Regions from separate parts of the Desulfotomaculum sp. OF05-3 genome, predicted to be linked through region 2. Evidence: riboswitches for the same ligand, from Rfam matches in the RefSeq annotation. Region 2 holds a riboswitch; the other holds the start of a gene.
What was found. Region 2 has a riboswitch for cobalamin ahead of DXA87_RS10690 (sirohydrochlorin cobaltochelatase). Riboswitches for the same ligand answer to the same signal wherever they lie in the genome.
Positions count from the first base shown of each region.

Region 1 (7,312 bases), on a different contig from region 2:
ATATGAGTGTGGAGAACAGCAGAGAGATCATCCGGGAAGTTTTATCGGCGGATGGAACGTATGCGGTGGTTTTAAAGAGTACCGGAAAGCCGGTGGGCTGTGCAGGCCTTACAGTGGGCGAGGCATGCAATATGCCAGTACCAGAAGATGAAGGAGAGATCGGCTGCTGGCTGGGAACTCCGTACTGGGGGCAGGGAATCATCCCGGAGGCGGTAAAGGAGCTGATTCGGTACGGATTTGAAGAACTGGGGCTGAAACGAATCTGGTACGCATATTTTGACGGGAATGAAAAATCGAAGCGCGTGGCAGAAAAATGCGGCTTCCGGTATCATCATACGAACAGGGATCTGGAGTGGAAATTGTTAAATAAAACTGTGACAGAACATGTCTATGTGCTTGAAAAAAACCGCAGGAACGATGAAATCTAAAGAAGGCAAGAGCAGCATGGAGATAGATGTGCTGATCTGTAAAAGGAAAGGAATTTGCTGAAATGATAAAACTTATGGTCGCGTCCGACATCCACGGCTCCGCGTACTACTGCAAAAAGATGCTGGAGGCATTCGACCGGGAGCAGGCGGAACGTCTCCTGCTTCTGGGCGATATTTTATACCACGGACCGAGAAACGACCTCCCGAAAGAGTACGACCCAAAGGAAGTCATCAAAATGTTAAATGAGCGGAAAAACAGGATTTTCTGCGTTCGCGGAAACTGTGATACAGAGGTAGACCAGATGGTTCTGGAATTTCCGATCCTCGCGGATTACGCAGTGATCCCAACGGCGGACCGCCTGATCTACGCCACTCACGGTCATCATTTTAACTTAAACGCACTTCCGCCGATGCAGCCAGGGGACATTCTTCTTCATGGCCACACCCATATCCCGGCGTGGGAACCATTCGGCGATGGAAATCTGTACCTGAATCCGGGTTCTGTGTCGATTCCGAAGGAGGGAAGTGAGCATAGTTATATGATCCTGAAGGCCGGAGAAGCTGTCTGGAAAACTCTGGAGGGAGAGATATTCCACAGTATTAAGCTGTAAAATTTAATGGCAATTAAAAATGGATCATAACGGTGAGGTACTAAAAAATGTGAGCGAATTATGTAAACATATTTGCAAAACAACAGCGAATGCGGGCAGGTAAATGATAGATACTTCATGTTCCGGAAGTTAACTCCGTCACTATACATGTCATAAAAATGTATAGCAAACACACCCTGAAAACATAAATAACAAGGAATATTCGTGGCAAATAAAATATTGCTTGCGTGTCCGATAAAGTCAGAGTATAGTATTCATTGTGGGGATTTGTAAAAAAATTCAAACAAAAAACATTTGTAGACAAAAAAGGAGAGACACTATGGGTGAAACACAAGCAAAGAAGAAAAAAGCACCGTTGAGCATGTGGAAAGTTATCCTCATTGTTATCGCGGTAGTCTACGTGATGTCCTTCATCATTCCTTCCGGCGCCTATGAACGCGATGGAAAGATGGCAATTCCGGGTACATACCAGATTATCGATAAGATCTATCTGAATCCGGCACAGGTAATTCTGGCAGTCGGCGATCTTGTTTACAGTACGTTCGGCAAATTATTTGTAACGTTGATCATCATGGGTGGTATGATGGGAATCGTAAATTCCACAGGTGTTCTGGACCGGGCGCTCAGTAACCTGATCCATCGCTTAAAAGATAAAGCCCTGATCATCATTCCGATCTATATTTTTGCAACGGCGCTTTTAGGCTGTGTTGGATCCATGATTTCCACAGTTGTGCTCTTTATTCCGCTTGGAATCACGATCGCAAAGCAGTTAAAAGCAGACCGTATTTTTGCAGTCGGTCTTGTGATTCTTGGATCCTTTACCGGATTTATGACATCTCCGATCAACCCGTTAACAGGCCTTCTCGGACAGGAGATTGCGGGTCTGGCTCCGTACTCCGGTTCCGGTCTCCGAACAATTGTTACGATCTTGAATCTGACGGTGGTTTCTGCATATCTGATCTTCTGGGTAAAACGATGCCAGAAGAATCCGGAAATCTATGCGAAAAACTTTGGCGGAGAAAACACGGTAGAAGAGGGAGATGTTCCGGGCGCAGGTGAGTACCGTCCCATGACTGTCCGTGAGATCGCGATCCTCGTGATCTTTTTCGGAGCATTCATTTTCTTCGCGGCAGGCGGACCGACTCTCGGACTTGGCATGACACAGTTAGGCTCCATCATGCTGCCGGTTGCCTTCATCGAAGGTTTCCTTGCGCATTACGATATTGATGAGACCATGAGACGCTTCGTAAAAGGAACACAGGATATGTGCGGCGTTATGGTATTTATGGTCCTTGCCAGCGTTATGAGCGTTATTCTCAATAATTCCGGTATCCTTGACACGATCGTCTATTATATTTCAGTTCCGTTAAACCATATGAGCAGTGCTTTCGCAGCGATCGGAATGTTCATTGCGAATGGTCTGATCAACTTTGTGATCAACTCCGGTTCCGGACAGACAGCTGTTATGATGCCGATCATGGCCCCGCTTTCCGACGTTGTAGGTGTTACCCGTCAGATGGCAGTTTTAACTTTACAGTACGGTGATGGCTTCACAAACCTCTTCGCTCCGACCAGCGTAAACTTAATGGCATGCCTTGCGATGGCAAAGGTAGATTTAAAACAGTGGTATAAATTCCTGATACCGTGTTACGGTATGCTGTTTGTGATCATGATCGCATCGATCTTTGTAGGTACAGCGATCGGCTTCTAAAGGAGGAAATCAGATGGACACAGGGGAACTTATCAGAAGCTTAACAGATGAACTGGAACAGCATACGATTGAGATCAGGCATGAGATCCATGCAAATCCGGAACTCTCGTTTCACGAATTTGCGACAAGCAGGATCGTATGCCGGGAACTGGACCGTATTGGCGTTCCTTATGAGGAAAGTCCATGTAAACCGGGCATTATCGCAACCATCGACAGTGGAAAGCCGGGTAAATTCCTGATGCTGCGGGCCGATATGGATGCACTGCCAATTCAGGAAAAGACTGGACTTCCCTTCGAATCAAAGGTACCGGGAGTGATGCATGCCTGCGGCCATGATATCCACACCTCCAATCTTCTGACAGTAGCAGAGATCTTAAACCGGACAAAGGATCAGTGGAAAGGAAAGGTGAAGCTGGTATTCCAGCCGGCGGAAGAAAATGGCGGCGGCGGAAGAGAGATGATCAAAGCCGGACTCATGGATGAGATTCCGGATGCGTGCTTTGCGCTTCATGTGGAAAATGGGGTCCCGGGAAAGATAGTCGTTGGAAGCCGTTATCTGACTGCATATTCCGACAGCTATAAGATCACAGTCCATGGAAAAGCCGCTCATTCCTCCACCCCGGAAGAGGGTGTGGATGCTGTATACATTGCCGCGTCCATTGTCACAGCGCTCCATGGAATCATTTCCAGAAATCTTTCTCCGATGGATCGGGCGACCTTAAATGTGGGAATGATCCACGGTGGAACAGCGCCGAACATCATTGCGGATGAAGTGACGCTGGGCGTCATGCTGAGAAATCTCTCAAAGGAGTCCAGAGAAGCGATGATGAAAAAAATTGAGACGATCTCCAATGGAATCGCCGAGTCTATGGGGGGAAGCTGTGATCTGGCATTCCGTGCCGGTTACGCGGCAGTCTACAACGATGAGAAGTTCTCTGATTTTGTAGCGGCCACCTTCCGCAAATATGAGGACATTATCCATGTGGATCTCGGGGACGGAAAACCGGAAGATTGGCTGATTACCGGAGAACATCCGCTTTTAGGTGCTGAGGATTTTGGATTCTATTCCCAGAAAGCTCCGTCCTGCATGATATGGGTCGGTGTCGGTGGAAATTCTCCAAAACACAGTCCGGGATTCTGTATCGACGAGCGCTATATCAAGCTCTGTACAAGAGCAATGGCGATGACAGCGTTGGAGTATCTGACAAAAGAATAGGCGATATATGAGGCAGGAGTAGGATTATGAGGATTCTACTCCTGTTTTTCTTATATTTTTCCGAAAGCGGTTACTGTTCATGCTTTACGCAAACAGTAACCGAAAGCGGCCAGCGTCATTCTTTATTTTAAATTGCTCCCTTGCATTATAATTACCAGGATGTTAAAATATCTCCCATAACAATCGAAGAGGCATCCGGTGCTGCTGCCGCTGTGAAAAAGTTCATGAGAACAGGCGGACAGCAGGTAAAAGGGAAACAGGTGGAAGACCTGTACGATCTCGTCACTGTGAGCAGGGAATACAAGACCATGCGCGAAAGCGCGGTCACTGAGGAAGAAGGACAGTTGGATAAACTGTCGTGAAAGCTTTGGGAAGGCGGTTTTGTGTGATGATCTGTAAGTCAGGAAACCTGCCGGACTGCTGGTACAGGAAGAAAATTTCCAGGTCACGAGGCATTGATCGTACCGTTTATATGTCGGCTGATTCCAACGGACATCTTTTTCTGATGCATATGCATTTCGGTATTTGAAAATTCTCAGATGGAACATCTCCATACCAACTCCGAAGTTATAAATAAAATACAGCTATCCATCAGCCCTGTACAGTTACCGGGTCCGTTACAGATAAGGATAGGCCGGGAGGCAAAACAATTCAATATTTACACAACCTGGAGGAGAACATGAAGAAGAAACATGCAAGTCTGCTCTTAGCGGCAGCAATGGCGGCATCCGTAATCTCAGGATGCGGAAACAGCGCGAACAACAGTGCGGCAGAGACAGAAAAGACAGAGACAATTGCAGCGGCAGCGACAAGTGCAGCGGAGGAAACAACAGCAGCCGAGGCAGCGGAAGACACAGAGAAAAACGAGACAGATGAGGTCGTTATTGCGACTCCGCGTGACGCTGTACAGGGAAGCGGAGACGCTTACTACTGTTGGGAAGGCGCTTATGTATGGGAAGCGCTCACGGCAAACAACGGCGGCGTGATCGATCCGTGGCTCGCAAAATCCTGGGAGCACAACGATGACTGTACTGAGTGGACATTCAACCTGCGGGATGACGCGTATTTTACAGACGGTGTCCAGTTTGATGCTGATGTATGCTTAAAGAATATCGAGCGTTGGGGTCATGGAATTACCTCCACATATACGACACTCAGTATCGAGAAATCTCTCCCGAACCTCGATAAGATGGAAAAAGTCGATGATTTCACCGTAAAATTCACCTTCACACAGCCGATCACAACGCTTGAGTATGTCCTTTCCGACTATGGCAGCCCGATGTACAGCCCGAACTGCTTCGACGAGGAGACAGGCGTGATCTCCGACTACGCGATCGGTACAGGCCCGTACAAGATCGTTGACCATGTAGAGTCCGAGTATGTGACACTTGAAAGAAACGACAATTACTACGGTGAAAACGGCAAGGTAAAGACCTTCAAGATCCGCTGCATCCCGGATGCAGAGACACGTGTATCCGCATTAAAATCCGGTGAAGTTATGGGACTTGCGGACAACGGCGCGATCACCATGGACGCTGCAAAGAACCTCTGCGACACAGACTCCAGCTTCGAGATGGACAGCACTCCGAGCCATATGACCGAGTATATCATGTTCAACGATAAAAATGAGTACCTTGCGGACAAGCGGATGAGAGAGGCATTCAACCTCGCAACAGACCGCGACAGCATCTGCAGCGTGATCTATGGCGGACTTTTACAGCCGGCATACTCCTTCTTGAGCACCCAGTCTACATTCCATCTGGATATTCAGGGAACTTATGACATGGAGCAGGCAAAAGCCCTCGCAAAAGAGGTTCTCGGCGACAAAACTGTGGACATGACCATGATCATCCGTTCCAGCACTGCATCTGACTACAACTGCAAGGCGGTTGCAGAGTATTTAAAGCAGGTTTACGCTGAACTCGGCGTCAACATCAACATCGAGATCGTAGATTCCTCCCTCTATAAAGAGAGACAGCAGGAAGGCACCTACGACATGACACTCACCGTATTCGGAATCAACAACGCAGATCCGACTTCCACATTTAAGCAGTACTTCGCAAGCGAAGGAAACAGCAACAAGACATTAAATTACAACTATTATAACGAGAAGATCGATGAGCTCGTTGCAAAAGCTCCGACGATCGCTGACGTAGAAGAGCGCAGCAAGATCTATGATGAGATCCAGCAGGAACTCTTCGATGACAGCGCATGCGTTCCGATCTGCTACCAGATCAACGTTAACATCCATAACAAAGCGATCACACACTACGCAGGAAAGACCTTCGGTGTCGGCCTTCCGACAATTTCCTGGGTAAAATAATATCTGAGAGCGATCCGGCGGGTCAGATATCCGCCGGTCAGGCAGATAAGACATGAATTTGGCAGGACTGTCTGAAAAAGGCAGTTCTGCTGTTTTTGAAAGGAACACATATGGCACTTTTAAAGTACATTCTGAAAAAAATGCTGATGCTCTTGCCGGTACTCGTCGGGATCAGTATCATTGCCTTTGCGCTTGGGATCATGTCGCCGGGGGATCCGGTGGACCAGGTGCTGAATCCAAATGGAAATGAATCCTACACGCAGGCGGAGTATGATGCCATGGCGGCAAAAATGGGCCTGGACCAGCCGGCGGTAGTCCAGTATTTCAACTGGGTCGACGGTCTGGTGCACGGCGACCTGGGCCGCTCATTTTTCACGAATAAAAGTGTCATGGACCAGCTCGCGAAGCGGATCCCGATCTCGTTAAAGCTGGCCGGTTTCAGCATGATCTTAACGATCGTCTTCGGCGTGGGATCTGGTGTCCTGATGGCGGTGAAAAAAGATCGGCTGCTGGACCATGTTCTGGGGACATTTTCCACAGTGGCCCTGTCCGTCCCCGGCTTCTGGATCGCCATTGTCCTGATCTTTATCTTTGCCGAACAGTGGAAGATCCTGCCCAGCAGCGGAATCTCTGACGGCTCCGGATTTATTCTCCCGGCAATCACGCTGGCACTCCCGAGTATCGGAGTCTGCGCGAGACTGACACGGAGCGCGATCCTTGATGAGATCGGACGCCAGTATATGACCGTGGCTGACGCGAAAGGCATGAGCCGCCGCCGCGCGGTGATCCGCCACGCCTTCGGAAACGCCCTGATCCCGATCATCACCTACCTGGGAAACCATATGGCGGGCATTATTGGCGGCGCGTCCATCGTGGAGACGATCTTCGCGATCCCCGGAATCGGAAGCTACGCTATCGCGGGCGTGCAGTCGAAAGACTACTATGTGGTGCAGGCCTACGTCCTGTTCTCCGGATGCATCTATGTGCTGACAAATATCCTGATCGATCTGATCTACATCGCGC
Region 1 is NZ_QWGO01000027.1:33,995-41,306, reverse strand. It holds gene DXA87_RS13265 (GNAT family N-acetyltransferase) at 1-428, shown strand, start outside; gene yfcE (phosphodiesterase) at 494-1,039, shown strand; gene DXA87_RS13255 (Na+/H+ antiporter NhaC family protein) at 1,359-2,750, shown strand; gene DXA87_RS13250 (M20 family metallopeptidase) at 2,764-3,966, shown strand; cobalamin riboswitch at 4,146-4,398, shown strand; gene DXA87_RS13245 (ABC transporter substrate-binding protein) at 4,646-6,289, shown strand; gene DXA87_RS13240 (ABC transporter permease) at 6,400-7,312, shown strand, end outside.
Region 1: it holds a riboswitch for cobalamin, as region 2 does, so the genes downstream of both, DXA87_RS13245 (ABC transporter substrate-binding protein) here and DXA87_RS10690 (sirohydrochlorin cobaltochelatase) in region 2, are expected to answer to the same signal.

Region 2 (7,312 bases):
AGCTGGACCGCTCCACGAGAACCGGGATCCCAAGGCGTTCCAACTGTTCTTTTACCTCGGGAGTATGGTAGATCATGGTGGACTCCACGGCGAGACCGCAGTCACTGCTTAAGATCTTCTCGTAGTCCGGAGCGCTGTACTTTCCGGCATAGGCAATTTTTCCCTCTTCCATTGCCGTTTTTGCTTCCGGCAGATACCATCCGGTGTCCTTTGTGCCGGAGAGCGCAATCAAATCCATTGCGTCCAGGTGAATGAAATCATCCATAGCGGATGTCGCCACAAGATAGATATTTTTTACCGGTTTCTGGAGGATTTTGATGGAATCCGGCAGTCCGGCCGGCGCGGACATCCCTTCCGGCAGAAGAAGGAACTGGTCTGTATCCTCGATGGTGATGAGCGAGATGTCATTCTCATAATAATCCACGGAAAACTGATCCGCATAGAGAAGATCCATGGAACTTACCGGGGACATATTGTTCCAGCTGCGGGAAGCTGTAGCAGCTGTCTCCGTTTTTGGGGCTGCCTCAGTGCTGCTGCCGGCTTCGTTTTGCCGGCTGTCTGCCGCAGCGGTCTGTTCCCCAGAGCCACCGGCAGAGCTTCCCTCTGCGTCTTTCCCGGTGCACCCAGCACATAGCATGACTACACTCAAAAGAATCACGGTGAGGCATCTGACATACCGCCTGTACCTCTTATCTGTCTCCCGCCTTCTGCGGAATAAATGAATTCTGTTCTTGTCCATACCGTGTTATTGTTTCTGCTCTTCCAGCGTGCTGGAATCAAAGGTCAGCGTGTATTCGATCTCATGCGGAGTGCTCATGGCCGTCGTGTCGGCGTAAACAGTCAGCGGGCTGTCAAAACCAGTCACCGTGATCACAAAGGTGGAATTTCCCTCCGTATTGACCGGAAGAAACTTCTCCTCGTCCACCCGCATATAGTCGTAGTTGGAGCTGCTCCAGATGATCGTCGCTTCTGCCTTTCCGTCCTTTACCTCGACCACCGCCGGGGATTCCACAGACGCACGGCCGGACCCGCCGGTCAGAGCGGCTTCTACAGTATAGGTTCCATCTGCGAGACCGAGATCTTCCACAGTCTTTAAGGATGTATTGAGAAACGCATCTGCCGGAATTCCCGATGCCTCAAAGACGAGTTCTCTGTCATACCATTTCTCTTTCTTCTTGCTGAACGCGGTGCACGGAAGCACCTCATTTAATGTCTCCACCGGGACCGTAAAGCTGTGGGTCCCATCAGAATTCTCTTCAAAGGAGATCAGGTCGGATTCCGGAACCTTCGATGCCTCCTCGCCGGTTCCCATGTAGACATAGAGATATCCGGTTCCGCCCATAGTCATTCTCGCGGTCATCGCGCCGTCCTGGACGGTCAGGGCACAGGATATGATCTTAAACATGGAGGAACTGGACTCTACGGAAATATCGTAAGTTCCATTTTTCAGGTCCGCTGCGGATACCGGAACGAGGCCCACGGTGTCAATCGTCTGTTCCGCAGCGGTCTCATTGCCGGAGGCAACGGCGGCTTTTGATTCAACGGCAGCAGTCGTCTCCACCGTAGTTTCAGCCTTGGTTTCTGCAGCAGAGGCAGATGTTGTCTCAGTCGTGCCGGGCTGTCCGCATGCTGTGGACAGGGCGCAGACTGCGGCAAGTGCAAATGTAAACTGTTTTAATTTATGCATAAAATTTTTCTCTCCCTTCAAATTATCAGTGCAGTGCCTGCTATCAGCATTCTGGCTGCTTCAGATAAGTCAGCATCACTACATTCCTGTATCAGAAAAAGGCGGTCGAATCATCGACCGCCCATAGTGAGCTATCTTATTTTGCGAGACTGTCAACGGCAGCCTGGGCATGCTGCACAAAGAGCTGCTGGATCGGCTCGAGTTCACCGAGTCCTCTTACAAGGCAGGTAACCTCATAACCTGCAGCCTCAAACTGGCTCTTCCAGGAATCGTCATCGTCACCGGCCATATCGTTGTTCGCATGGTCACCAGCTACGATCATAAGCGGCTCTAAAACGACCTTCTTGTAGGAGCCCTCTTTTACCTGTGCAATAACATCCTCACAGGACGGAGTTGCCTCAACAGTACCTACATAGTAGTTGTCAAAGCCCTCTTCCTTTAACATATCCTGCATTTTCTGGTAAACAGCGTTGGAATCGGCCTCTGTGCCATGGCCCATGAAGCAGATCGCTGTCTCGCCGTCATCATACTCCTTTGTTGCGTCTGTGATTGCGGAGATCACAGTCTTGAAGTCATCGTCGGAAGTTAAAAGCGGCTCGCCGACAGCAACATGCTCGAAGGCATCGGAGTTTTCTGCTAACTCATTTACAAGATCTGTGTACTCAAGACCATTCATAAGGTGGGTCGGCTGTACAACAAGATTCTTGACACCGTTGTCGATGGCACGGTTTAAAGCCTCTGTCACGTTATCGATCGCAATATTGTCTCTTTTCTTTACATGGTCAATGATGATCTGGCTTGTGAAACCTCTTCTAACGGAATAGTCCGGGAATGCGTTCTCGATGGCGTTCTCGATAGCGCCGACTGTCAGTCTGCGGCTGTCATTATAGCTTGTACCAAAGCTTACTACAAGAAGTTCATTCTCGCCGATCTCATCCTGATTTCTTGTGTTATCCATGGAAGCATCTCCTGTATCGTAATTCTCTTCGTCCTCTTCTTCAGCCTCTGTCGCTTCTGCTGTAGTTTCCTCCGCGGTTGTCTCTGCGACTGTAGTAGTCTCTGCAGCAGTTGTTGCTGCTGTCTGGCTTCCGGAGCATCCGGAAAGGATTGCCATGGATACGGCTGCCGCTGTCATAACGGCATAAAGGTTTGCTTTTCTCATTTACTCTTCTCCTCGCTTGAAAAATGAATTTTCAGGTCCCAGCCTGGTTCTTTTTTCTCCCAGCAGACATCCGGCAGGTTTCCTGGCTCATCCATCATCGCATATGAGACGCCTTCCCAGCAGAAACTGCCAGTGACTGTCCGTTTGTGACGGACAATGCTCATGTACTCCGGATCTACAGTGACGGGCTCGCGCAGGCTTTTGACCTGTTTCCCTTTTAACTCTCATGACGCCTGGGCATATGGATAAAACAACAGCCCGGTGGTTCATGACAGCACCGCATGTATATGGACCTGTAACGATTATCATAACATCTCCGCAATAAAAAAGCAATCGGATATCACAGAAAACCCTTGAAACCCGAGGAGTATTTCCGTAATACCTGACTGCTGATGTGCTAAAGCACGGTCTGATACCTTTAGTGCGCCTTCCGGTTAATAAACTCCGCCTTCGTCTTGGAGTATGTAAACTTCTGTCCGCTGTAGAGACCATAATATCCCGACAGCGTAAAGCTGATGGCGACCGCCACCGCAAAGTACGGCATTGCCTCAAAGCCAAATAGCTCGAATCCCAGGAACATAGTCGCGATCGGGCAGTTTGTGACACCGACAAAGGTAGCGAGCATTCCTGCTGCCGCACAGAGGGACGGTTCGAAGCCTGTGAGCAGTCCGAAGGTGCATCCGAAGGAAGCTCCCACCGCCAGTGTTGGAACAATCTCTCCGCCTTTAAATCCGCCGCCCAGGGCGACTGCCGTGAAGATCATTTTCAACAAAAATCCAAGATATGCTGATTCCCCGTCAACTGCTTTCTCAACAAGGTTGAATCCGGCTCCGCAGTAATCCCGTCCGAAGATAAGTGCCAGCGCGATGGAAAGTCCTGCCGCAACAAGGATCCGCACATAGACATTCCCGATCTTATTTTTATAGAGATGCTGAGTCTCATGGAGCAGGATGCAGAAGCAGACACTTAAAAGAGCGCAGGTAAGACCAAGACCAACGGTGTAGAGCGCCGGAACAAGAGAAAACTCCGGAATATGAAGGATCGGGAAAGATTCGCCGTGAAGACCGAGAGCTCCTGAAATCTGCGCCCCGATAAAGGAAGCAAATACGCAGGGAACGAGAGCCGCGTAGTAGGCGACACCAATGCTGATGACCTCAATTCCGAACATGGCTGCCGCAAGCGGCGTCCCGAAGATCGCACCAAAGCAGCCGCTCATGCCGCTCATGATCATGACTTTCTTATCTCTCTCATCCATATGGAACACATCGCCGAAATAATTTCCGATGCATCCGCCGATCTGTAAGGCCGCTCCCTCTTTTCCGGCGGAAGCACCTACAGCCTGGCTTAAGATCGTCGAGATAAAGATACAGGGCAGCGTTGCCATCGGGATCCGCTCGTCCGAGGAGATGGACTCTAAGATCAGGTTCGTTCCCCTGTTTCCGAGCTCATGGAACATCTGGTGAAGCAGGACGATCAGGACGCCGGCCACAGGCATCAGGTACAGCATAAAGCTGTGGGTCTTAAACAGCCGCTGGGCATAGATGACCCCGTATCCAAACGCCGTTCCGATAAGGCCACAGACGGTTCCCATCACGATGGAGATCGCGGTCCAACGGATAAAATACAGGATATTCTTATTAAGCGCTGTCTGAGTTTCGCTTCTGTACATACATTTTCCCCTTTACTAAGTAACAAATTGCCAGATATCCAGGCATATCTTGCCCGGATCTGCCTGGACATCTGGCAATAAATGAATATTACATATAGATTCCGTTCGTCTTAGTGATCACCGGGCAGTAGCCTGCTGCCTCTAAAGCTTTGATGATCTGATCCTTATGCTCGGTTCCGAAGGACTCGAGAGTGATCGTGAGCTCTACGCCTGCGGTACGGTTTACGTTGGCAAATACATTGTGCTCCAGCTTGATCACGTTGCCCTGCTCCTTTGCGATCAGTGAGGAAACAGCTGCCAGCTGGCCCGGCTTATCCGGAAGCATAACGCTTACGGTGAAAATACGGTCTCTCTGCATCAGTCCATTCTGGACAACAGTAGCCATGGTGAGAACGTCCATGTTTCCACCGCTCAATACGGATACGACTTTCTTGCCCTTAAAGTCAAGATGCTTTAAGGCCGCTACAGTTAAAAGTCCGGAGTTCTCGACGATCATCTTGTGATTCTCTGCCATATCGAGGAAGGATAGTGTCAGTTCAGAGTCGTCCACGGTGATCACATGATCCACGTTTGCCTGAAGGTACGGGAACAGCTTGTCACCAGGTGTCTGTACCGCGGTACCGTCGGCGATGGTATTGATCTTTGATACCGTTGTCACCTCTCCTGCTTCTAAGGATGCCTTTAAGCAGGCAGCTCCTGCCGGTTCAACGGCGATGACCTTGATCTTCGGGTTTAAGAGCTTTGCCAGGGTGGAAACGCCTGTGCAGAGTCCGCCGCCGCCAACCGGAACGAGGATATAGTCTACGGTCGGGAGCTCCTTGATGATCTCCATGGCGATGCTGCCCTGACCGGTAGCGACCTCTAAGTCATTGAACGGGTGAACAAAGGTATATCCGTGCTCATCAGCGAGCTCATAAGCGTGGGCGCATGCCTCATCGAAGACATTTCCGTAAAGGACAACTTCAGCACCGTAGGATTTCGTGCGGTTTACCTTGATGAGCGGTGTGGATACCGGCATAACGACTGTCGCCTTAACGCCTGCAAGCTTTGCGGCGTAAGCGACGCCCTGTGCATGGTTTCCGGCAGATGCTGTGATCAGACCGCGGGAGCGCTCTTCCGGTGTGAGCTGGCTGATCTTATAGTAAGCGCCGCGTACCTTGTAAGCACCGGTACGCTGCATGTTCTCCGGTTTAAAATAGATCTTGTTTCCGTAACGCTCAGAGAAATATTCGCTGTAGATCAGCTTTGTCTCCTGTGTCACTTTCTTTACGATCTCAGAAGCTTCTTCAAATTTTTCGAGGCTGAGTTCCTGCATTTCCATTTGTATTCTCCTTATTGTTACAGCTTACGCTGTCATTTACTGTATAATGCCGTGGACAGCCGCGTCTGACGCAGGCATCTGACAGGGCATATTTTTCGGGTTATTCCGGCTGCTTCGCGAACAGGGCCTTCACAAAGTCCTCGGAGTTGAATTTCTGTAAGTCATCGATCTTCTCTCCGACTCCCACATATTTTACCGGGATGCCGAGCTCGGACTGGATCGCAACGGCGATGCCGCCCTTTGCGGTTCCGTCAAGCTTTGTGAGGATGATGCCGGTGATATCAGCTGCTTCCATAAACTGGCGGGCCTGTACCAAGGCGTTCTGTCCTGTGGTTCCGTCGAGGACTACGAGAGTCTCACGGTAAGCTTCCGGGTATTCTTTATCGATGATGCGGTTGATCTTCTTAAGCTCCTCCATGAGGTTTTTCTTATTGTGAAGTCTTCCCGCCGTATCGCAGATCAGCACATCCGCATTTCTGGATTTTGCTGCGGAGATGGCGTCGTAGATCACGGCAGCAGGATCGGATCCCTCTTTCTGGGCGATCAGCTCCACGCCCGCGCGGTTCGCCCACTCGGCAAGCTGGTCGATGGCTGCAGCACGGAAGGTATCAGCTGCGGCGAGGACGACTTTCTTTCCCTCTGCCTTTAACTGGTCCGCAAGCTTTCCGATGGATGTGGTCTTTCCGACACCGTTGACACCGATGACAAGAACAACGGATTTTCGATGTTCAAATTCATATGCGTTCTCACCGAGGTCCATCTTGCTGCGGATGCTGGCGATCAGGGCTTCCCGGCACTGCTCCGGGTCCTTGATATGCTGTTCTTTTACGTTCTTCTTGAGGTCCTCGATGACCGCCATGGTGGTCTGGATCCCCATATCGCCCATGATCAGGGTCTCCTCAAGCTCCTCATAGAAATCGTCATCGATCGCGGAGAAGCCGGAAAATATGGAATCCATTCCGGACACAATGTTTTCTCTGGTCTTTGTGAGACCTTCGACGAGGCGCGAGAAAAAGCCTTTTTTCTTCTCTTCCATACGAATCCTCCCTATTTTAAATCATTTTCAATCAGGTTCACGGAGACAAGCGTGGATACGCCTTTCTCCTGCATCGTGATTCCGTAGAGACGGTCAGCGGCGACCATGGTGCCTCGCCGGTGTGTGATGACGATGAACTGGGTATGTTTTGTCAGTTTATGCAGATATTTTGCGTAGCGGTCCACATTGGAATCGTCCAGGGCCGCCTCAATCTCATCTAAGAGACAGAACGGGGACGGTTTTAAGTTCTGGATCGCGAAAAGCAGAGCGATGGCCGTCAGTGCCTTTTCTCCACCGGACATCTGCATCATGTTCTGGAGCTTCTTTCCCGGCGGCTGGGAAATGATCTGGATTCCTGCCTCCAGGATATCTTCATCCTCGATGAGCTCCAGACTCCCGTGTCCGCCTCCGAAGAGTTCCCGGAATACCTTGTCAAA
Region 2 is NZ_QWGO01000018.1:24,745-32,056, forward strand. It holds gene DXA87_RS10680 (ABC transporter substrate-binding protein) at 1-739, opposite strand, end outside; gene DXA87_RS10685 (hypothetical protein) at 746-1,687, opposite strand; gene DXA87_RS10690 (sirohydrochlorin cobaltochelatase) at 1,824-2,849, opposite strand; cobalamin riboswitch at 2,904-3,101, opposite strand; gene DXA87_RS10695 (chloride channel protein) at 3,268-4,518, opposite strand; gene ilvA (threonine ammonia-lyase) at 4,607-5,833, opposite strand; gene ftsY (signal recognition particle-docking protein FtsY) at 5,940-6,875, opposite strand; gene smc (chromosome segregation protein SMC) at 6,887-7,312, opposite strand, start outside.